One region of the Rahnella sp. JUb53 genome, then DNA from elsewhere that is predicted to be linked to it. Evidence: predicted binding sites of a transcription regulator. Region 1 holds the regulator's gene; each other region holds the start of a gene.

Region 1 (8,145 bases):
CTGTTCAGCGTTATCATCCGTATGTTCAACCTGAAAACGCCAGGTCGTGAAGACGACGTTGATCATATCGGTGAGCCTGAAGCAAACAGCAACACTGAAGAAGGTCTGAATCAGCTGGCTGTGAGCTACATCGGTGCTCTGGGTGGTTCTGATAACTTTAAAGGTATTGATGCCTGTATTACCCGTCTGCGTCTGAACGTGAAAGATGCCGGCACCGTTGATGACGCCGCATGTAAACGTCTGGGGGCATCAGGTATTGTTCGTCTGAACAAACAAAGTATTCAGGTTATCGTCGGCGCTAAAGCAGAATCTCTGGCAGATGCCATGAAGAAAGTGATGGCGCGTGGCCCGATTGCTGCCGGTGTCGCTACGCCAGTGGCTGCGGTTAAAGCAGCGCCGCAGGCTGTGCCAAACAGCGTCAAAACCGTCGTAGAGACGCTGGTTTCGCCGGTTACCGGTGACATCGTTGCGCTGGATCAGGTGCCTGATGAAGCATTTGCCAGCAAAGCGGTCGGTGATGGCGTCGCTATTCGTCCGACAGACAAAATCGTCGTTTCTCCTGCGGCCGGTACTGTGGTGAAAATCTTCAATACCAACCATGCGTTTTGCCTGGAAACCACTTCCGGCGCTGAAATCGTGGTGCATATGGGGATTGATACGGTTGCACTGAACGGTCAGGGCTTCACCCGCCTGGTTGAAGAAGGTGCAACGGTCGTCGCTGGTCAGCCTGTACTGGAACTGGATCTGGATTATCTGAACGCCAATGCGCGCTCAATGATAAGCCCGGTTGTGGTCAGCAACATCGACGATTACACCGGTGTGATTTCTCTGGCCAGCGGCTCAGTGGTTGCCGGTCAGACCAAACTGTTCGAGATCCAGAGTAAGTAACTCTGTTGATTGATTCACAGTAGAAAGCCCTGTCGCGGGAAGAGAGTAATCTCTTCCCGCGTTTTTATTGCTTCTAAGCAGAAGTCATGCAGATAACCACGATTTTATGCAACTAACGGTTGTTTCCTTACGTGGCTTGTTGGAACATAAGCGGTTATCCGTAGAGTCAAATGTCGCGTAGAGGAATTGCACAATGAGTGAGGCAGAAGCCCGCCCAACAAATTTTATCCGTCAGATTATTGATGAAGATCTGGCGACCGGGAAACACAATACCGTTCATACCCGTTTCCCGCCTGAGCCTAATGGCTATCTGCATATTGGTCATGCGAAATCTATCTGCCTGAATTTTGGCATCGCGCAAGACTATCAGGGGCAGTGCAACCTGCGTTTTGACGATACCAACCCGGCAAAAGAAGATATTGAATTCGTTGAGTCCATCAAACACGACGTGCAATGGTTAGGTTTCGACTGGAGTGGTGATATTCACTATTCTTCAGACTATTTTGATCAGCTGCACGCCTATGCGCTGGAACTGATCAATAAAGGTCTGGCGTATGTTGATGAACTGTCTCCTGATCAGATCCGCGAATACCGTGGTTCCCTGACATCGCCGGGTAAAAACAGCCCGTATCGCGATCGCAGCGTAGAAGAGAACATCGCGCTGTTCGAAAAAATGCGTAACGGCGAATTTGCTGAAGGCGCTGCGTGTCTGCGTGCAAAAATCGATATGGCTTCGCCATTCTTCGTGATGCGTGATCCGGTAATTTACCGTATCAAATTTGCAGAACACCATCAGACCGGCAACAAATGGTGCATCTACCCGATGTACGATTTCACCCACTGCATTTCCGATGCGCTGGAAGGGATCACCCATTCACTGTGTACGCTGGAATTCCAGGACAACCGTCGTCTGTACGACTGGGTGCTGGATAACATCAGCATTCCATGCCATCCGCGTCAGTACGAGTTCTCCCGTCTGAATCTCGAATACTCCATCATGTCCAAGCGTAAGCTGAACCTGCTGGTGACGGATAAAATCGTTGAAGGCTGGGATGACCCGCGTATGCCGACCGTTTCCGGTCTGCGTCGCCGTGGCTACACTGCCGCGTCTATCCGTGAATTCTGCCGTCGTATCGGCGTGACAAAACAAGATAACAACGTCGAAATGATGGCGCTGGAATCCTGTATTCGTGACGATCTGAACGAAAACGCACCGCGCGCCATGGCGGTTATCAATCCGGTTAAAGTGATCATCGAGAACTTTACCGGTGATGACGTGCAGATGGTGAAAATGCCGAACCATCCGAGCAAGCCGGAAATGGGTACCCGCGAAGTGCCGTTCACGCGCGAAATTTACATCGATCAGGCTGATTTCCGCGAAGAAGCGAACAAACAGTACAAGCGTCTGGTGCTGGGCAAAGAAGTTCGTCTGCGCAATGCGTATGTGATCAAAGCGGAACGCATTGAGAAAGACGCAGAAGGCAATATCACCACCATCTTCTGTTCTTACGATATCGAAACGCTGAGCAAAGATCCCGCTGATGGCCGCAAGGTGAAAGGTGTGATCCACTGGGTTTCTGCGACAGAAGGTAAACCGGCGGAATTCCGTCTGTATGACCGTCTGTTCATCGTGGCGAATCCTGGCCAGGCAGAAGACTTCCTGACCACGATCAACCCGGAATCGCTGGTGATTGCTCACGGTTTTGTTGAGCCTTCTCTGGTGGCTGCTCAGGCTGAAATCAGCCTGCAGTTCGAGCGTGAAGGTTACTTCTGCGCCGACAGCCGCTACTCAAGCGCTGACAATCTGGTGTTCAACCGTACCGTTGGTCTGCGTGATACCTGGGAAAGCAAACCCGTCGTGTAATTGCCTCTGAATGGCTTGTTTGAACGACTGATGAAACGCAGCTCCGGCTGCGTTTTTTTTATGTCTGCTATTTCTGTCTGCTAGTAATGACAGGTGCATGGTGATTTTGTTTTTCATCGCGAATTAATGTATTTTTGATGTTTACTTTTAAACCCTGTTTTTTGTGTGCTGAAACGTTTAAATGAAAGCTTAAAATTTACAATTTACTGATTCTATTATTTATTTTTATCAACTCTCTGCCTGACCCTTTCTTAAAGCTTTTTGTTACACTTTTTCATCTTTATGTGCACTTAGTCATACTTCGGCGATCAAGGAGTAATTACTCATTGATAATTCGCGTCGCGAAAAATACTCTTGATCATGAATTAACCGGTTACGCCTTTGGCGGCCGCTTTTAATACCCGTTTGGGTTTTGTTGGTATTTTTTAGTCAAAGATGAGGAATTTCTATGCACAAGCACCTTAACAGGGGCAGGGGATCGGCTTACCTGAAACCTGCACTATATTCTCTTGCCGGCACCTTATTGGGTGGCGGAATGATGTTTTCTGAAGATGCCAAAGCGGCAGGTTTTATTGATGATTCGACGCTGACCGGCGGTGTGTATTACTGGCAGCGTGAGCGTGACCGCAAGGACATGGATCCGGCGAGCGACAACTACAAAGACTACACAACCAACCTTTCGCATTCTACCGCAAACCTGAATCTCGATTTTTCTTCCGGCTATGCCTGGGACATGTTTGGTATTGATATCGCAGCCTTTACGGCGATTGAAATGGCCGAAAGCAGCGAAAGCGGACATCCCAACGAAATCGCTTTCTCCAACAGCAACCGTGCCTACGACGAAGATTACTCCGGCGATAAAAGTGGGGTCAGCCTGTACAAAGCCGCCGGTAAATTTAAATACGGCGGATTCTGGGGACATGCCGGCTACATCCAGCCAACGGGCCAGACACTGATTGCGCCGCACTGGAGCTTCATGCCGGGAACTTACCGCGGCGCGGAAGCGGGCTACAAGCATGACTTCGGTGATCCGGGAGAGTTGAGTTTCTCCTACATGTGGGCGGACGAATATAAATCTCCGTGGCATCTGGAAATGGATGATTTCCGCCAGAACGATAAGAAAACGGGCGTTTCGTACATCCACTCTCTTGGAGCGAAATACGACTTCAAAAACGACTTTGTGCTGGAAGGCGCTTTTGGTCAGGCTGAAAGTTACGTCGATCAGTATTTTGCCAAAGCGTCTTACAAAATCGATCTGATGGGCAATCCGCTGACCACCAGCTACCAGTTCTACGGTGCGGAAGATCGCATCAGCAATAAGAACGATCCGAACAGCTTGTATGACGGGATGGCCTGGTTGCAGGCGCTGACTTTCGGTTACACCACCGGTCAGTTTAACTGGCGGCTGGAAGGTACGATGGTCAAAGCGGAAGGTAATCAGGGCTACTTCCTGCAACGTATGACCCCGACGTATTCCTCCTCCAACGGTCGTCTTGACGTGTGGTGGGATAACCGTTCGGACTTCAACGCCAACGGCGAGAAAGCGGTGTACGCCGGCGTACTTTACGATCTGGCGAAATGGGATCTGCCGGGCTTTGCCGTCGGGGGTTCTTACGTTTACGCGTGGGACGCCAAACCGAGTACCAATGCCGCTTATGACCAGAGCCAGCGTCTGAAAGAGACCGCCTGGAGCCTGGATGCGCTTTACACCATTCAGGAAGGCCGCGCTAAGGGGACATTGTTCAAACTGCATTACACCCAGTACGACAACCACTCGGATATTCCGAGCTGGGGCGGGGGTTACGGCAACATATTCCAGGATGAAAAAGACGTGAAATTCATCGTTATTGCTCCATTCACTATTTTCTGAGGTCGTTATGTCGATGAATAAATTACTGATGATGGCGGTATCTGTTGTTCTGCTGGCAGGTTGTGCGCCTACCGCCGATCAGGCACAGATTTCGCAAATGCGTGAAGACTACCGCGCGTGTATTAATTCTTCAGAAGGTAATCCGGACAAACTGGCGACTTGTCAGGTGTTGCTGAACAAGCTGAAACAGGAAAAAGAACACCAAAAATTTGCGGAACAGGAAACAGTACGCGTGCTGGATTACCAGCGCTGTCTGACGGCGCGCAAAACCGGTGATGGTCAGGCATATGCGGCGGATTGCGGTAAAATCTGGCAGGAAATCACATCCAATAACGCGCCTGTAATGGCGAACTAATAGCAGATTTTTGTAAAAGCCTTAGCTGGCAAAATCATCATTATCAAAAGCGAAACCCCGGCTTGCCGGGGTTTTCTACGTCGGTAAGCGGCGTCTGTGTTCGGGGTGAAACGCAGACATAAAAAAACCGCTTTCCAGCGGTTAGTTTATTTAGAGTATTTGCGACAATCGAAGCTGTGCAAATTAATGCGCAGGTTTGTCATTGTGCAAAGATTCATCTTCACGGCAGTCGCCTGCTTCACAGTGACCGTACAGGTACAGACTGTGGTTGGTCAGTTTGATGCCATGTTTTTTAGCAATCTCACGCTGACGACCTTCAATATATTCGTCACGGAATTCAATCACACGACCGCAATCCAGGCAGATCAGGTGATCGTGGTGATGTTGCTGAGTCAGTTCGAATACGGACTTGCCGCCTTCGAAGTTATGACGGGTGACGATACCAGCATCATCAAACTGGTTCAGAACACGGTAAACCGTGGCCAGACCAATTTCTTCGCCCATATCAATCAGTTGCTTGTACAGATCTTCCGCACTAACGTGATGACCTTCCGGCGCTTGCAGCACTTCCAGGATTTTGAGGCGCGGAAGCGTGACTTTTAAGCCGGCTTTCTTCAGTGCGGTGTTGTTGTCAGTCATGCGGATTCAGTCCTGTTACTATGTGCTAATCAAGTTGAGGCATGCAGCCTGTGGCATCGGCGGCACAAAATTGTTCGTTTACTGTTCTTCGTTTAAGGGAAGTGTGCCCATTCTCGTAAACGACAGCCTGTTAATAAAGATCACAAATTGCCTGTCACATTAATAATGCAACGACTTGATCGATAGAAAAAACAGATGAACTCAGTGTACCTTGATACGACCAAAAGTTACAATTTTGTAGCGGTTAAATTGTTAATTTCAGTAATAGTTTGGCCCTTCAATTGTAGAATAAATCCTCAGGGCCAACAGGGTTTTAGCCGATAATTTCTGAAAGGCTGAGTTCTTCTGTGATCTGTTTCACCCACGCATCAACACGTTCAGCGGTCAGTTCCGGCTGACGGTCTTCGTCAATTGCCAGTCCGATGAAGTGCTTATCATCTGCCAGGCCTTTGGATGCTTCAAAGTGGTAACCTTCAGTTGGCCAGTGTCCGACAATCACTGCGCCGCGTGGCTCAATGATATCGCGCACGGTACCCAGTGCATCGCAGAAATACTCGGCATAGTCTTCCTGATCGCCGCAGCCAAACAGGGCAACCAGCTTACCTTCGAAATCTATCTCTTCGAGCGACGGGAAAAAGTCATCCCAGTCACACTGCGCTTCACCGTAATACCAGGTTGGAATTCCGATCAGCAAAATATCGAATTTTTCCAGATCCTCTTTGCTGCTCTTCGCAATGTCATGCACCTCAGCCACATCTTTACCCAATTGTTTCTGGATCATTTTAGCGATGTTTTCGGTGTTACCTGTATCGGATCCAAAGAAGATACCTACAACGGCCATAAGATTATCTAACCTCTTGTTCTAAATGAAGTGCCCTGCATTGCAGGCAATAATAGCGAAGATGATACCAAACTCGCGAGGCGGAGAATATGCTTCTGCTCGCCTTCTTAACTGGGGAATAAGTTTATCGGGCAATATTTTAAAGTGTTATCGCCATCGTGTGCTTATCAACCACAGGGTTCCTGAGGTCATAAGCAAAGTGAAGAAATATACCGGCTCATTCCTTAAGTTTATGCATGTCCCGCCGATAGATGATGCGAGAGCAATCTCAACATAATAAAGAAATCGATGCCCGGAGAGGTGTTCAAACATGTCCGGGGGCGTAAGCCTGCTGGTTACCTGTTTTGATTCTCCGCATCCCCGTCAATCCTCAGACCAGAAACAGTCCTGTTTCGAGATAGGCATATCGTGCAGTTTTTAAAAAATATTACCATCAGGGCCGCTTTATTAACCATTCTTGGCATCTTCTGCGTGATGTGGGCTGGTGTTTCCCTTTATACCGTCACATCACTTGGCACATTAACGCAAAATACCAGGAACAGTACCGAACTGGTCAACAACATGACGCTGATCAGCAAAGGCAATGATCAGTATTTCCGTACCGTGACGCGTCTGAGTCGTGCGGTTGCACAGCTTCAGGCTGACCCGTCAAAAGGCCCCGAAATTTTTGACAGCGCCAAACAATCTCTTGATGGACTGACTCAGGCGCTGGCTGGTTTTAAATCAGTACCCCATCCGGGCCTGGAAGAATCAGCCATTCAGGAACTGCAGACCAGTTGGGAAAACCTGCTGACACAGGGCGTTACGCCGTTATTCAATGCTGCCAGCAGTAAGAATACCGACACCTATAACCAGTTAGCCAACACCACGGTTCCGGCGCTGAGCCGTACTTTTGGTTTATCAATGGAAAAGGTCAGCAGCCAGATTGCAGTTGATTTTCAGGCCGCACAAAATGAATCCAATCATCTGACCTACATGAGCAAAGTGATCCAGCTGAGCGCATTTGGTATTGGTTTGATCCTGTTGCTGCTGACCGATCGTTATCTGGTGATGGCGCTGGTGAAACCGCTGGATAAAATCCGCGATCAGTTCGCGGTGATCGCCAGCGGTGACCTGACGCAGTATATGGAAGAGTTCGGTAAAAACTGCGCCGGTAAACTGATCCCGCTGCTGAATGTGATGCAGGCGAGTCTGGTGAATACGGTGCAGACGATCCGTAACTGTACTAACCATATCTATCAGGGCGCATCGGAAATTTCAGCGGGCAATAATGACTTGTCTTCGCGTACCGAAGAACAGGCTTCTGCTCTGGAAGAAACCGCAGCCAGCATGGAAGAACTGACAGCGACGGTGAAACACAATGCCGATAACGCACATCACGCCAGCCAGCTGGTGATTGAAGCTTCCGGCACGGCGCAGAAGGGCGGTAATATTGTGGCGGACGTGGTCAGTACCATGAAAGACATTTCCGGCAGCTCAAAGAAAATTGCTGAAATTACGTCGGTCATCAACAGCATTGCTTTCCAGACCAACATTCTGGCGCTGAACGCCGCGGTTGAAGCCGCACGTGCGGGCGAACAGGGGCGTGGATTTGCGGTGGTCGCCAGCGAAGTGCGCAATCTGGCACAGCGCAGCGCCCAGGCGGCGAAAGAAATCGAATCCCTGATCAGTGAATCGGTTTCCCGCGT
Region 2 (8,145 bases), on a different contig from region 1:
GCGTGACTTCATCACGTGCGGCTCCGGCCGGTGTCTCCGTTTTCGCCAGCGCCTGAATGGCGTCCATGCCGCCGGTATCAAGTTCGGCAATTTGTGCCGTGAGTTTTCGCACCGGACGCGTCACCCAGCGGAACGCCAGCGCACCGGCCAGCAAACCAAACAGCGCCACCAGCCCCATCGAGCGCAGCGCCAGAGATATCGCCGACTGATATTGCGCGTCACTGGTCAGCGCGGTGTAAGCATCGCCGAGCAGAACGATGTACACGTAACCCTGAGTTTCTCCGTTGACCAGCAACGGCGCAGCACTGAAGACCTGCGGAGTTTGCGGATCCCGCGGATTGTCGCCATATACCGGCATTTTCGCACCATGAAGCAGCGCGTTAACCGGCGCGAGATCAATGCGCTTTTGTTGCAATCTGCCAGCAGGAGCGGCATTGCCGACAATATTGCCGTCTTTATCCAGCAGATAAACCTCCACGCTGGGATTCACCGCCATCAGCTGATCGAACAGGGTATGCACTGCTTTCGGATCCCAGTCGTCCTCGCTGAGCAGCGGATTATTCGCCGCTATCTGCGTCGCCAGATTGGCTGACAGCCGCTGGATCACCGACTGGCTGTACTGGTTACTGGAGCGCACCTGCATATAGCCGGAAAGCGCACAGCAGGCGATCAGTAACACCGTAAATACCAGAGTCAGTCTTTGTGCCAGCGTGAGATTTTTCATGATTTACCCTTGCGCGTCTTCAGCGGAAGACACGAATTTGTAGCCTTTTCCCCACACGGTCAGAATACGTTCCGGCTCAGCCGGATTGGCTTCTATCTTGATGCGCAGACGGTTGATATGGGTGTTCACCGTATGTTCATACCCTTCGTGTTCGTAGCCCCAGACCTGATTGAGCAGGCTGAGGCGCGAGAACACTTTGCCGGGATTTTTGGCAAAGAAATACAGCAAATCAAACTCGCGCGGCGTCAGTTCAACGGGCTGCTGATTCAGCATCACTTCGCGCGCAATCGGGTCGATGGCCAGCCCGGAAAAACTCAGGGTACCGGCGTCCATTTTCATATTGCGGCTCATCGCTTCCTGCCGCCGGAACAGCGCCTTAACCCTCGCCACCAGTTCCAGCATGGAGAAAGGTTTCGCCAGATAATCATCCGCGCCCAGTTCCAGCCCGAGCACCCGATGCACTTCGCTGGAGCGTGCGCTGATAATAATGATCGGCGTATAACGCGTCATGTTGCGCGCACGGCGGCAGATTTCCAGGCCGTCTACACCCGGCAGCATCAGGTCGAGGATCAGCGCGTCCCAGCCGCCTTTCTCCAGATGCGCCACGCCCAGATTACCGTCTGCGGCGTGCGTAATTTCATAACCTTCATCACGCAGATGCAGGCTGAGCAGTTCAGCGATATCCCCGTCATCTTCAACGATCAGGATCTTCTTCGTCTTATCCATATGTCATCCCAAAACATGGCACTCCCCAATGGTTTGAGTCTACACAAGCAACCGCCCGCGAGTTATCACATTTTATTTAACTTTGCGTGAGGTATCGGGGAACAAATCCGCTCAATACTCGCTTCATCACAGGACGGACAGCCGGACTTCATCATGACAATACACACGGATTTACCCGGACAGGCAAAACAAAAACCCGCCATCGTGCATCCGTTATGGCTGCGTCTGACGCACTGGCTGAACGCGCTGGCGGTGCTGATTATGGTCACCAGCGGCTGGCAGATTTATAACGCCTCACCGCTGTTTGATTTTGATTTTCCGCCAACCGTCACACTCGGTGGCTGGCTCGGTGGCGGTATTCAGTGGCACTTTGCCGGGATGTGGCTGTTTGGTTTCAACGGCCTGTTTTATCTGCTGATGAATATTTTTACCGGCCGCATGAAACGAAAATTTTGGCCGCTGACGCCGCGCGGCATCTTCAACGATTTACTGGCTGCCGTGCGCGGCAAGCTGAAACACGACGATTTACGCCACTACAACATGGTGCAACGTGCCGCGTATGTGTTCGTGATGTTTGACGGCATCGTGCTGGTGCTTTCCGGGCTGGTGGTGTGGAAATCCGTGCAATTTCCGCTGCTGCGCGAACTGATGGGCGGCTTTGATACAGCGCGTTATGTGCATTTTCTGGCGATGGCTTCACTGGTGGGATTTGTGGTGCTGCATATCGTGATGGTGGCGCTGGTGCCGAAAACCCTGATTGCCATGATCCGCGGACGCTAAGGAAGACATGATGAAAAACCTCGTTAAAAAAACGATCAGCCAGATTTTCAGCCCTTCCGACAGCGAAGCCATTTTACAGGAAGCAAAAAAACAAATTATCCGCGAACTGGATGCGCCCTCCCGCCGCCTGTTTTTACAACGCGGGCTGACACTCGGCGGCGTCGCGATGCTCACAGGTTGCGACATCAGCGATAACGCCAGCGTCGAAAACGCGCTCGATAAGATTTCTGGATTCAACGACCGCGTACAAGGCTGGCTGTTTGGCTCGACGCGCCTGGCGCCGGTGTACGCCGAATCGATGATCACCCGTCCGTTTCCGTTTAACGCTTTTTACGCCGAAGACGACGCACCGGAAGTAGACGGTAACGCTTATCGCCTGAAAATCGCCGGTCTGGCGCTGGATAAACGCGAATGGTCATTGCCAACGCTGTACAAAATGGCGCAGGTCAGCCAGGTGACTCGTCACATTTGTGTCGAAGGCTGGAGCGCGATTGGCAAATGGGGCGGCGTGCCGTTTGGTGATTTTTTGCGCCTGATTGGCGCAGATCTGACCGCGGAATACGTCAGTTTTAAATGTGCGGACCAGTATTACACCAGCATTGATATGGCGACGGCACTGCATCCGCAAACCCTGCTGGCGCTGACTTATGACGGCCAGATTTTACCGCGAAAATACGGCTTCCCGATGAAGCTCAGAATGCCGACCAAACTCGGCTATAAGAATCCAAAGCATATCGAAGTCATTGAAATAACAAACAAGTTCACTGGTGGCTACTGGGAAGATCAGGGCTACAACTGGTTCGGCGGAAGCTGAACACGATCCTCAAGGATCAACACTGTCCACAACAACCTTTGTATCTCAAAACCTAAAAGAAGGATTTATCATGAAAAAGTTAACCGTAATGATGATGTCTGCTTGTCTGATGATGGGCGCTGTGAGCACCACCTATGCCGCTGACGCGATGGCGAAGAAAGATACCATGGGCCATATGTCGAAAGACTGCATGAAAAAAGACAGCATGAGTAAAGATTCCATGGCGAAAGACAGCATGGGCAAAGACTGCATGTCGAAAGATCATATGAAGAAAGACAGCATGTCTAAAGATTCGATGTCCAAAGACTCTATGTCCAAAGACTCTATGTCGAAAGATGCCATGAAAAAAGACACCTCTGCCCAGTAAACGCAGCTAAACCCGGCCATGTAGCGAAAACGCCTCCGTCTGTTCAGCGGAGGCTTTTTTATTGGAAAATTCGCAGCGACCTGCGTAGTATATAAAACATATATGATTCGTATACTACCGAGGGCGCCCGATGGGTATCATTAAAATCTCCGAACTGATGCATGAGAATCTGCGCATCGCCAGTCTGGCGTATACGCGTTCCATCAACGCGCAGGCCGAGCACTGGATGAAAATTGGTATGCTGATGGAAACTCATCCGGACATGACGCACAGCGAGATTTCGCAATTGCTGGTGCGTTGCAGCATGGAATCTGAAGAAAACACCGGAAGTATCCGCACGCTGTTAAATGTCGGCGGCACACACAGGAAGGCAAGCAATGAATAATGGTTTAGACAGCCGATATTTCGTCAACAATAACCGTATGGTCAAAACGCCGGAAGGCATCGATAAAGCGCGTATCGCCGGTAAACTGGCGGCGCGGGTGCTGCATATGATCACGCCTTATGTGGTGCCGGGTGTCACGACCAATGAACTGGACCGCATCTGCCACGATTTTATCGTCAACGAATTACAGGCGATCCCGGCAAATATCGGTTATCACGGCTATCAGAAAACCACGTGTACCTCCGTCAACCATGTGATTTGCCACGGTATCCCCTCCGATAAAGCACTGAAGAAAGGCGACATCGTGAACATCGACGTGGCGCTGATTAAAGATGGCTGGTACGGCGACACCAGCCGCATGTATTACGCCGGTGAGCCGAGCATTATGGCTCGCCGTCTGGTGGATACCACCTTTGAAGCGATGATGGCCGGTATCGAAGTGGTGCGTCCCGGCGCAACCCTCGGTGATGTGGGTCATGCCATTGCCTCGGTAGCGAAACGCGAAGGGTTTTCCATCGTAGAAGAATACTGCGGTCACGGCATCGGCATGGGTTATCACGAAGATCCGCAGGTGCTGCATTACGGCGAAAAAGGCCGCGGACTGGTGTTGCAGGAAGGCATGTTATTCACCATCGAACCGATGCTGAACGCCGGTAAAAAGCAAAACAAAGTGCTGCCCGACGGCTGGACGGTGGTGACTAAAGATCATTCGTTGTCCGCGCAATGGGAACATATGATTGCGGTGACGAAAACGGGTTATGAAATATTGACCCCATGGCCTGAAGAAAACTAATTTCCCGTGATATTTCCTGAACGTATAAAGCCTCCGGTCGGAGGCTTTATAGTTTTTGGTAATCCGTTTAGCTGCGCTCGATTTCTTTGGTCGCGCGATCTAACGCATCGGTGATTTTATACAGCGTTTCCTGCTCGATTGGCCCTTTCGCCAGCCGCAGATTGAGCGCCATGCGCATATTGTTAATCGCGCGCTGCATTTCCGGAATACTGCGGTTATTCGATAAAATCGCCAGTGAATGCAGTTTCTCTGTTACTGAACCGAGCAAATCACCCTGCTCTGCCAGCGACTGCGTGCCTTCCGGCGTAATTGAATATTGTTTCTTACCGCCCTCTTCCTGCTTCGCCGTTACCAGACCCTGTTCTTCCAGGAACGTCAGGTTCGGATAAATGATACTGGCGCTCGGCGTGTATTCGCCTTTGGAGAGTTCTTCGATGGCTTTGATCAGTTCATAACCGTGAGCTGAACGTTGCTGTAAAAAATGCAGCATCAGCAGACGGATATCACCCGTTTCAAACATCCTTTCGCGACGGTGTTTATGATTCATCATCGTTACTTGTTGTGCCAGTAAGCGACACAACGCACCAGATTGGCGTCCAGTCCGCGATTTTCGACGAAGTAATCATTCAGCCCTTTGACGAATTTCCCCTCGCCGGTCGCCCAGATGTAGTAATCACTTTCCGGCAAAGAAATGCTTTTCAGTTTTTTTACTGCCGCGTCATCTTCCTGATAACCGTTTTGTTCTTCACTGACAATCCATTCGATGTCGAACTCTTTTTCATCGTTTAAGTAGCTAACGCAACTGACATGTTTCACTTTGACCAGCACGGTCACTTTCGCGGCAGACGCGGCCTGTTTCAGCTCGCGCAAACGGCGCTTCACCGCCGGAAGACCGGTTTCATCGCAGACATACAACTGCCATGCGTAAGTGGTCGGGATAATCAGTGAACCGCGCGGTCCGCCGATGATCAGTTTATCGCCCGGCTTCGCGCCAGCCGCCCATTCACTGGCGACACCGCCATCGTGAAGATAGAAATCCAGCGTCAGCTCATTGGCTTGTGCATCGAAATGCAGCGGCGTGTATTCGCGGTTAAGCGGACGCGGCCCTTCGCCCCAGACAATGCCTTCGTCGGTCGCGGTCGGCGGCGTGATCACATCACCGGGATTTGCCGGGAAAAACAGTTTGATGTGGTCATCAAAACCACGCGAGGTAAAACCCTTCAGATCGTCGCCGTTCAACACGATACGCTGAAAACAGCCAGCCACGTTTTCGCTGCTTTTGACGGTGATATGACGGAAAACCAGGTCGTTTTTGACGCGGACAGGCAGGTTTACGGCAGGGGTTTCGTTGCGATGTTGAGTCATCACGTTTTCTCTTTTGAAGTAAGGTTGAAAGAAAGATATATCTTAGGAATATTTTCCGCAACCCTGAAAAACGTAAGGACACAGGCATCATCCCCCGCACTTTTGATCTCGCGGTAGTTCATTCTGAGCCACACATTGCAAAGATTTCGTTAAGAAGCCCATTTTTATTTATCAATTTGTTGATAACAATTCTCAGTATCATTATCATTCGCACCAAGCCAAAGTGGGTAAGGACGTTAAATAAACCCATATTTTATAAGGACAAGGGCTTTTTACGGAAGAATTGAAAGCAGATGACCAGCGCGTCTGATTTGTCGAAAGGCAGTAAATGCGAGCAGAACTTTTAAAAATAGTGCAGGGCTAAAAACAAATGTTCAAATCCTTTACACAGCAGGGTTTGGTGAAAAACGTCATTTTCATGGGGACGATTCTCACCACCACCTTTAACGTAAATGCAGCACAAGCGATTAAAGACACCACCGATCTGGCAGCCAATAAAACGCCAGCTTCTGAAGCCATCAGGAAAAAACCGGTGGTACGTACTGCGCAGGATCTGGCGCAGACCAATGAAGAAGTGATGACGGTTACCGAAACGATGCCGGATAAAAAACCAGGCTCGAAAACCACCATCACCGCAGCAGAAATGCAGCAAAAAGGCGGCAATGATTTCGGCACCATCATGCGTTATGAGCCCCTGATCACCGCTACCGGCTCCAGCGGCGGTTCCGGCAACGGCAAAAGCGGCTTCGACCGTAACGGTTATACCGGCTATAACATCCGTGGTCTGGAAAGCAACCGCGTCGGCATCGATGTCGACGGCATTCCACAGCCAAGCGCCACTGGCCGCAGCTACGCAAGCCGCGCGGGTCTTGGCACGTCCGGTATTGGCCGTGATTACATCGATCCTTACATTTACGGCCAGGTAGATATCGAATCCGGCGCCACCTCCGCTGATCGCGCCAACAACTCAATCGGCGGTGCCGTTTCCTTCCTGCCAAAATCTGCCGATGATTATCTGCGTCCGGGCAAGGAAACCTATTTCGGTTACCAGTCTGATTATGATTCTTCCGACCGCTCCTGGCACAACGGCATCACCGCCGCCGCAGGTGACGAAACCCTGCGTGGTCTGATCGCCATCAGCCGCCGCGACGGCCAGGAAACCAGCAATAACAGCGGAACGCACGATGCGTATCCGGCTAACTGGCACTCCGACGCAGTAATGACTTCCGTTATCTGGCAGCCAAATGACGAACATAAAGTCACCGGTACGCTCGATTATTACGAAAAAGTAAACCATACCCATTACGATGCGTGGAATAGCTCAGGCAGCGCCATTCTCGGCACTGCACAGCAGCAAAGTAACACCCGCCGCTGGGGCGCGACGCTGAAAGACGAATGGACGCCGTTCAACGATTACGTCGATGCCATTGTTTCGAAAGTGTATTACCAGTACACGCAGGCGCACGACAATACCTACATGCCAAACGCCAGTAAGCAGATGATGAACGTCTATTCCAACTATGACGTCAACACTTTCGGCGGGGAAACCAGCTGGCTGAAAACCCTGGGTCGTCATGAGCTGAGCGCCGGTATCAACGGTCGTATGTCCAACACTGAACGTCCGTTCCGTGAAAGCCCGGAGCAAAGCGTTTACACCACTATCATGCAGCCGGAAGCGAACAGCCGTTCTTATATTCTCGGCGGCTTCCTGCAAGACACCATGAAGTTTGACCTTGATGGCCATGACTTCTCCATCGTGCCTGCAGTGCGTGTGGCGTATCAGAACACCAAAGCGAAAGATCTGTCTGACTTGTCCAACAGCACCGTCTCTGAAGGCCAGGTTTCTACCCTGTATGGCAAAGCCAATTCCGATACGCAGGTTCTGCCGTCCCTGGCGTTCACCTATGACATCACGCCTAAGCTGATGACTTACCTGCAATATCGTCGTGGTGCGCAATTCCCGGATGCCAGCCAGCTTTACGGTTCCTGGAACCTCGGTTCTTCTTATGCCGGTTCTCAGCAATACGCGCTGATCGGCAACACGGATTTGAAAACCGAGACCAGCAATAACTTCGAATGGGGTATGAAAGGTGAAGCGACTGAAGGAGTGACCTTCAAGACTTCCGTTTTCTACAACACCTACAAAAACTTTATTGCCAACACCCGCTACAGCCGTGCTGCCAACCCGGGC
Region 3 (8,145 bases), on a different contig from region 1:
ACCCGCGTGGCCGGTCTGACGCGCATGATGGCGCAGAATATCGTTAACTGGCGCGACGAAAACGGTCAGTTCCGTAACCGCGAACAGCTGCTGAAAGTCAGCCGTCTGGGGCCAAAAGCCTTCGAGCAGTGTGCAGGCTTCCTGCGTATCAACCACGGCGACAACCCGCTTGATGCCTCAACGGTTCACCCGGAAACCTATCCGGTGGTCGAACGCATTCTGGCAGCGACGCAACTGGCGCTGAAAGAACTGATGGGCGATTCGAATGTGCTGCGCGGCCTGAAAGCCAGTGAATTCACTGACGAACAGTTCGGCGTACCGACTGTTACTGACATCATCAAGGAGCTGGAAAAGCCGGGGCACGATCCGCGTCCTGAGTTTAAAACCGCGACCTTTGCCGATGGCGTGGAAACCATGAACGACCTGATGCCGGGCATGATCCTTGAAGGTTCTGTCACCAACGTCACCAACTTCGGGGCATTCGTGGATATCGGCGTACATCAGGATGGTCTGGTTCACATCTCATCACTGGCGAATAAATTCGTTGAAGATCCGCATACCGTGGTGAAAGCCGGCGATATCGTCAAAGTCAAAGTGATGGAAGTCGATCTGCAACGTAAACGTATCGCGCTGACTATGCGTCTGGATGAGCAACCGGGCGAAGCACCGGCACGCCGTTCTTCCGCGCCAGCGTCAGATTCGCGTGACAATCAGAAACGCCATACACCAAACAAACCTGCGGGCCGCAATGCCGCACCGGCGGGCAATAATGCGATGGCCGATGCTCTGGCTGCCGCTCTCGGCAAAAAACGTTAAATTCTCGCTTTTCCTGCAAAACGGAAGCCGCTGATATTCAGCGGCTTTTTTTATGTGTCTTTTTTCGACACTTTTTAAAGTCTCTCCTATTGAATCAATCACTGAGGTAAATCAATAAATCCTCACTGTTGCAGGCTTAGGATAGCGACGCGGTGGAGATTCCCGTGAAGAGGCCCCCCTCTTTTATTTTGTCTCCACACGCGTACTAATTATGATAACTATTCTCGTTTGTACTTCTTTGCGTATTCAATACGCCGTCGGCCTCAGGCTGGCAATTTCGCACCAGGGACAATTTCTGAGCAATATTTCACGAGCAGTGAAATCACCGGGCACGGAAGCGCGGCGTCACCTTTGTGACGCTGCCCCCAAAATGCCTGAACGCTTCGCGAGGAACTATGCAACTTCAATCAAAATGTGCTTATAAAATCACCGGCTTTTCTCATGAAATCAGCCCGGCCTATCGCCAGAAACTGCTGTCTCTCGGCATGCTTCCGGGATCATTCTTTAACATCATCCGCGTGGCACCGATGGGCGACCCGGTGCAGATAGAAACCCGCCGCACCAGTCTGGTCGTGCGCAAAAAAGACCTCGACCTGCTCAAGCTTGAGCTTCTGGCCTGACCTTTCTGATGGATTTCTGAAAGTTGGTTTCTGAAAGATTGTTTAGCGCGGCTCTGTTGAGTCTTCCGCGTTTTTTCCTTTCTCACACGTAGATCTGAACGTATGAAAGCACTGACTATTGGCCTGATTGGTAATCCCAACTCAGGTAAAACGACCCTTTTCAACCAGTTAACAGGTTCGCGACAACGCGTTGGTAACTGGGCTGGCGTCACCGTCGAACGTAAAGAAGGCCAGTTCGCTACCGCAGATCACCAGATTACGCTGGTCGATTTGCCCGGCACCTATTCACTGACCACCATCTCCGAACAAACCTCGCTCGATGAGCAAATCGCCTGTCATTACATTCTGAGCGGCGACGCAGATCTGATGATTAACGTCGTGGATGCCTCAAACCTTGAGCGCAACTTATACCTGACACTGCAACTGCTTGAGCTCGGCGTGCCCTGCATTGTCGCGCTGAACATGCTCGACATCGCCAAAATTCAGAACATCAATATTGATATCCCCGCGCTGTCTGCGCGCCTGGGCTGCCCGGTTGTTGCCCTGATTTCTACCCGCGCCAGCGGGATCAAAGAACTGAAAGCGGCCATCGATGAATTGCCACAAGTGACCGCGCTGGAACGTGTGAAATATCATCCGGTGCTGCAACAGGAAGTGGAAGTGCTGGCCGCTGAAATGCCGCAAGATATGGCGCTGCAACAGCGTCGCTGGCTGGCGCTGCAAATCCTCGAAGGGGATATTTACAGCCAGACGCACGCAGGTAACGCACAGGCTTTACTGCCGCAGGTGAAAGCCCGTCTGGTGGAGCAAAAGCTGGAAGATCCTGCACTGCTGATTGCCGATGCGCGCTATCAGAGCATTGCGTCACTGTGCGCGGACGTCAGTAACTCGCACCTCACCGCGCCCAACAAGCTGACGCAGGTGCTGGACCGCGTGATCCTCAACCGTTTCCTCGGCGTACCGATCTTCCTGCTGGTGATGTATCTGATGTTCGTGCTGGCGATTAACATCGGCGGCGCGCTGCAACCGATTTTCGATATCGGCTCGGCAGCAATTTTCATTCAGGGTATGCAATGGGTGGGCTTCACCCTGCACTTCCCGCAGTGGCTGACCATTTTCCTCGCTCAAGGCGTGGGCGGCGGTATCAATACGGTTCTGCCGCTGGTGCCGCAAATCGGCATGATGTATCTGTTCCTCTCCTTCCTTGAAGACTCCGGTTACATGGCCCGCGCCGCGTTCGTGATGGACAGGCTGATGCAATCGCTGGGGCTGCCGGGTAAATCATTTGTGCCGCTGATTGTTGGCTTTGGCTGTAACGTGCCGTCCATTATGGGTGCCCGTACGCTGGATGCCCCGCGTGAACGCCTGATCACCGTGATGATGGCGCCGTTTATGTCATGTGGCGCACGTCTGGCAATTTTCGCGGTGTTTTCTGCGGCATTCTTCGGGCAAAGCGGTGCATCCATCGTGTTCTCGTTGTATCTGCTCGGTATTGTGGTCGCTATCCTGACCGGCCTGCTGCTGAAATACACTATTATGCGCGGTGAAGCTTCGCCGTTTGTGATGGAACTGCCGGTGTATCACGTGCCACATCTGAAAAGTTTGCTGCTACAAACCTGGCAGCGTCTGAAAGGGTTCGTGCTGCGCGCCGGTAAAGTGATCGTGATTGCGAGTATTTTCATCGGCGCACTGAACAGCTTCTCTTTCAGCGGTCAGGCGGTGGATAACATCAATGATTCGGCACTGGCCTCGGTCAGTAAAGTACTGACACCGGTGCTGGCGCCGATGGGCGTACATTCTGACAACTGGCAGGCGACCGTGGGTCTGGTCACCGGCGCGATGGCGAAAGAAGTGGTGGTCGGTACGCTGAACACGCTGTACACCGCCGAACATATCCACAATGAGGAGTTCGACGCTGCCAGTTTCAATCTGTTCGATGAGCTGGGCGGCGCAGTGCAGGAAACCTGGCAGGGTCTTAAAGACACCTTCAGCATCAGCGTGCTGTCGAACCCGATCGAAGCCAGCAAAGGTGACGGCGAAATGGGCGTCAGCTCCATGGGCGTCATGAGCACCAAATTCGGTACCGCCATTTCGGCTTACAGTTACCTGATTTTCGTGCTGCTTTACGTGCCTTGCGTCTCGGTGATGGGGGCGATTGCCCGTGAAACCAGCCGCAGCTGGATGACGTTCTCCATCTTCTGGGGGCTGAACGTCGCCTACTCGCTGGCAACCCTGTTCTATCAGGTGGCCACTTTCAGCAATCATCCGGCGTACAGTGCGGGCGTCATCTTCATCGTGTTACTGTTCAACGCTATCGTCCTCACCTGCCTGCGTAAGGCACGCAGCCGGGTCAGCCTCCATTTGCAGCCGCGTAATATCGCGGCCTGTTGCGAACCGGCTACCGGCAGCGACTGCCACTAGGAGATAACATGACTACGCTGATTCAGGTTCGCGACTCTCTCGCACTGGCTGGCCGGGCAGATGCCCGCCAGCTCAGCCAGCAGCTAAAGGCCCCGCAGCCGCTGGTGCAGGCCATGCTCGAACGGCTGGTGGCGATGCGAAAAGCAGAAACGGTGGAAGCGGATGACAGCTGTCTGAGCGGCAGCTGTAAAAGTTGCGCTGACGGCAAAAAGTGCCTGACAGTGTCTTACACCCTGATCCCCTGAACCCGGCTTTTCCGCCTTTCCTGAATAGTCGCCCGGCGGCTATTCAGCTATCATCTCAGACCGCAACGGCCTAAAACGCGCCGCAGGAGCCTGTATGATCGACAGTGAAATCACCTTCCGCAAACTCGAAATTTTCCTCGCTTACATGGAAAAGCAAAACATCACCCGCGCAGCCGAACAACTCGGTCTGAGCAGCGTGAGCGTGCATCGCGCCCTGCATTCTCTGGAAGAAGGTTTGCGCTGTCCGCTGTTTATCCATCGCGGGCGCAATCTGCTGCCGTTGCCCGCAGCTGAAGCGTTACTGGAACATGCCACGCAGGTGATTGAACAGATGGAACATGGGATCCAGGCCACGCAGCGCGCCGCCGGTTTTGGGGATAAACGCCTGAAAGTCGGCACGTTGTATTCGCTGACCCTGGAAACTATTCCGCGACTGATTATGGGGCTGAAACTGCGCAGACCCGAGCTTGAACTGGAGCTGGTGATGGGGTCTAACAGTGATTTGCTGCAAAAGCTGGAAGACGGCCTGCTCGATGCGATTCTGATTTCGACCAGTGATTCGAGCGTGGACGCACAGCGCTACGATCAGTTGCCGCTGTTTCAGGATGATATTTTTCTCGCCGCCCCCGCCAGCGCAGAACTGGCGTCGGAAGGCACGGCGGATTTACGCGATTACAAACAGAAGAAATTCGTTTCACTGGCAGAAGGGTTTGCGACTTACCACGGCTTTCAGGAAGCCTTTCAGATCGCCGGTTTTGAGCCGGACATTGTCACACGGGTAAACGATATTTTTTCGATGCTGAGTCTGGTGCAGGCGGGCGTCGGATACACGCTCATTCCCGGCAGGATGAAAGGCGTGTATGAAAATACGGTGAAATTACTGCCACTGGCCGAAACCTATCAGATGCGCCAGACCATTTCGCTGGTCTTCCCGCACAGCCGCGAGCACGATCCCAACCTCCTCGCCCTCGCCGCTGAAAGCCGGATGTATGCGCTAGCGAGCAGAAAGCGCTGACAGACGGTTATGTGCTGTCTGTTTAGCGACCGGCTTTCCCACTATTAAGCCCTCAATAGAAATATCTTCATCAAGGGCATCCCAATGCAAACCATAAGCACTGATTTCATAATCCTGACGCTGCGCGGGTGTTGCATTCAGCAGGACCGGGAACTGCGTCAGCGGTACCTCCAGGACTTGCCCATCTTCAAGAGTGACCCACATCGTACTATCATCGAACCGAACACTTTTAGGCGAAATATTCATTCCATGCTCCTTGAAAGACTGTCTGATAAACGTTTGTTAGCGTTATGATTTCCCTGACTTCTCTGGAAGAAAAACCTGTCTGACGACACATGGCAACAGGTACAAGCCAAAGTTTGGCTTCTTTCTGACCGGATCTTACATGAATATGATGAGGCTCAGGCGGGTTTCCCTCATTGGAATAAAAGAAAAAACGATAAATTTTAAAGCGCAGAATAACTGGCATGTCGGTGACTTCCCTGTGTGAACGATTCGGTAAAAACAAAAAACCTTTCACTCAGGAAAGGCTTTTATTCCGTAGCATCACCAACCTATCATGCCTTTAATCAGCGTTCGTTTTCCCGTAACCGCGCTGCGAGACGTCCCGCAACATGCATACCTGACTGGCATAAAGACAGCGCTTCGCCCTGTTCCATCGCACGGCGGGTCAGGCCGGTAAGCACCGCGCCCGGCGGCATTTCAATTGCCAGTCGCACATCGCGCTGGTAGGCCGCGACCATGGCATCACGCCAGTTCACGGTACGCGCCATGTTCATCGCCAGATCGTCCGCGATTTTTTCCGCCTGCCAGTAAACGCGACCCGTTGTTCCGCTGAGATAACCGCAGGTCGGACGGGAAATGTGAATCTGTTTAAACGCCTCACCCAGTTTCGCCGCAGGTTCATCGAGCAGTGCGCAATGTGATGGCACGCTGACCGCCAGCTGATGCGTTTTCTGCGCTCCCAGCCCTTTCGCCAGTTGCATGACCTGCGCCATAGCGGCATCACTACCCGCAATCACCAGCTGGTCTTCGGCGTTAATATTCGCCAGATACACCGGCGATGTGGCGCTGTTGACCTGCGCGACCAGATCTTCCACCTGCATCTGACGCAACCCGGTGATCGCTGAAAGGCCAAAGCCTTGCGGATAGGCCTGTTGCATCAGTTCCCCGCGCAGCGCGACCAGCCATACGGCATCATCAAAGTCGAGCGCACCGGCAATCACCGCTGCCGGAAACGCACCAATTGACAGCCCGCTGCAAAAATCGGCCTCAACGCCTTCGGCCTGACACTGTTTCGCCCAGACCACACCGGCAATCAGCAAACACAGTTGTACGGCACGGGTGGAACGTAAGGCATCGGCAGTATCAAGCAGCAGAACATCTTCGCCCAGCGCGATGCTGGCCTGTTCAATGAGGGAATGTGTGAGCGGGTTATCCGGCAGACGATGCAGCATTTGCGGCACCTGCGGGCCCTGTCCGGGGAAAGTAAATAGGATTTTCATCGTGCTCCTTGCTTCTTGTGGCCGGGTTCAGTCTCCCGGCAATTGCCACGGGTCGCGCACCAGCAACGGGCCGGACGCCGTTTTCAGCATGATGTCACCGCCACGCAGCCATTCGCTGAGGGCAAATCCGCCCTGTGGCGTATTGATCTGAACATCGGCGCGGCAGGGAAGCCGCTGAAGCTGGTCGTAAAAATCGGAAAACTGAGAAGGATCCCGCGGCATGTCGCAGCGCACCAGTAAATCAAGATCGCTGTCAGCGTGCATGACCGGCAGGTCACTGACCAGCGCGTAGGCGCAACTGCCCGTCACGCCCCACGGGAAAGGCAGCTTCAGACTGCATAACGTAATCAGCGCCTGCACCGGTTGCTGTGACACAAACGGCGAATGCAGTAATGCATTCACGTCGCTGACCAGAGATTCGGGCGTGACGACCCGCACCACCGCCGCCGGATCTATCCAGGCGGCGGCACGCTGAATACGGCTCATGCCACGAATGCCCACAGGAACTGCGCCGTCAGCCCGCTTATCGCGACGCACCACCAGCGGCAGCGACGTACGCCAGCCGGTGTTTACCCACGCGGGTAACGTGTCGTCGCTTTGCAGTGCTGAACGGTCGCTAATCCAGACAAAATCATGGGCACGCGGGTCACACATATTCCAACCTTTCTGATTAGTGAAGTGCGGCTGTCAGAGAGATAAACAGCGGCAATGTCACGATACATAATACGGAACTGATCAGCAGTGACGCTTCTGCATCCGGAGACTGAACCCCGAAACGGTTACCGAACACGATACCGAAGAAACCAGCAGACAACGCAATCATCAGGATCGCCGTCACAGCCACCTGACCGCTCAGGCCAAATGCCAGAACCAGGCCCCAGGCAATAAACGGCTGGATCAGGTTTTTCGCCACGCAAGACAACAGCACCGGACCGTTAATTTTCAGTTTACGCGCTGACAGGATAACACCGGTCAGGAACAGCGCAGACGCGGTAGCTGACAGACCCAGCGGTTTGATCGATGCCAGGAAAATTTCCGGCATTTTAATGCCAATCGCCGACAGGATCACACCCAGCAACGGTGCCCAGACGATCGGTTTTTTCACTGAACGCCACATCAGAACCGGCAGCAGTGCCAGAGAAGACCCCTGATTTTCACCACTGAGACGCGCTTTTTCACGTTCAAGGATCAGCAGACAGAACGGCGTCATCAGCACGGAACCGCAGGCGATAGATACCGCGACGGACAGTGAAGTCGACGGCGCATCACCCATCACGCTGCTCAGAATCGGCAAACCAAGCGCCGCATAGTTCGGCAGTGCGACAGTCAGCGTCAGAACCGCCGCATCCTGCGGAGACTTTTTAAAGACTTTGGTACAAATAAAGTAAATCGCCGCGTAGGTTATCCACATCGCCAGCACCAGCACCAGAATCAGCGGTGACTGTTCAACAATGCCCGCCCACGGGGTCTGTACGGTTGCTGCAAACAGCGCAGCGGGTAAAGCGAAATCCATCACGAAAATA

The links. The regulator Fur, encoded in region 1, represses iron uptake genes when iron is present. The targets are predictions, from matches to a motif close to ATAATAATGAGAACNACTATCAA.
Region 2: the regulator Fur is predicted to act here: its motif matches at 6,134-6,156, upstream of EC840_RS06260 (siderophore-interacting protein).
Region 3: the regulator Fur is predicted to act here: its motif matches at 1,022-1,044, upstream of feoA (ferrous iron transporter A).

What each region holds. Positions count from the first base shown of each region.
Region 1 is NZ_SLYT01000003.1:512,384-520,528, forward strand. It holds gene nagE (PTS N-acetyl glucosamine transporter subunit IIABC) at 1-888, shown strand, start outside; gene glnS (glutamine--tRNA ligase) at 1,082-2,752, shown strand; gene EC840_RS10160 (OprD family outer membrane porin) at 3,201-4,622, shown strand; gene chiQ (ChiQ/YbfN family lipoprotein) at 4,636-4,977, shown strand; gene fur (ferric iron uptake transcriptional regulator) at 5,161-5,616, opposite strand; gene fldA (flavodoxin FldA) at 5,930-6,457, opposite strand; gene EC840_RS10180 (methyl-accepting chemotaxis protein) at 6,866-8,145, shown strand, end outside.
Region 2 is NZ_SLYT01000002.1:355,634-363,778, forward strand. It holds gene EC840_RS06220 (ATP-binding protein) at 1-724, opposite strand, end outside; gene EC840_RS06225 (response regulator transcription factor) at 728-1,450, opposite strand; gene EC840_RS06230 (cytochrome b/b6 domain-containing protein) at 1,604-2,230, shown strand; gene EC840_RS06235 (molybdopterin-dependent oxidoreductase) at 2,241-3,044, shown strand; gene EC840_RS06240 (pentapeptide MXKDX repeat protein) at 3,115-3,411, shown strand; gene EC840_RS06245 (ParD-like family protein) at 3,542-3,796, shown strand; gene map (type I methionyl aminopeptidase) at 3,789-4,589, shown strand; gene EC840_RS06255 (PadR family transcriptional regulator) at 4,657-5,136, opposite strand; gene EC840_RS06260 (siderophore-interacting protein) at 5,142-5,954, opposite strand; gene EC840_RS06265 (TonB-dependent receptor) at 6,373-8,145, shown strand, end outside.
Region 3 is NZ_SLYT01000011.1:82,133-90,277, forward strand. It holds gene EC840_RS21285 (Tex family protein) at 1-816, shown strand, start outside; gene feoA (ferrous iron transporter A) at 1,212-1,436, shown strand; gene feoB (Fe(2+) transporter permease subunit FeoB) at 1,539-3,857, shown strand; gene EC840_RS21300 (FeoC-like transcriptional regulator) at 3,866-4,102, shown strand; gene EC840_RS21305 (LysR family transcriptional regulator) at 4,197-5,117, shown strand; gene EC840_RS21310 (DUF2442 domain-containing protein) at 5,097-5,363, opposite strand; gene EC840_RS21315 (DUF4160 domain-containing protein) at 5,347-5,586, opposite strand; gene mdcH (malonate decarboxylase subunit epsilon) at 5,687-6,622, opposite strand; gene EC840_RS21325 (malonate decarboxylase holo-ACP synthase) at 6,650-7,276, opposite strand; gene EC840_RS21330 (AEC family transporter) at 7,293-8,145, opposite strand, start outside.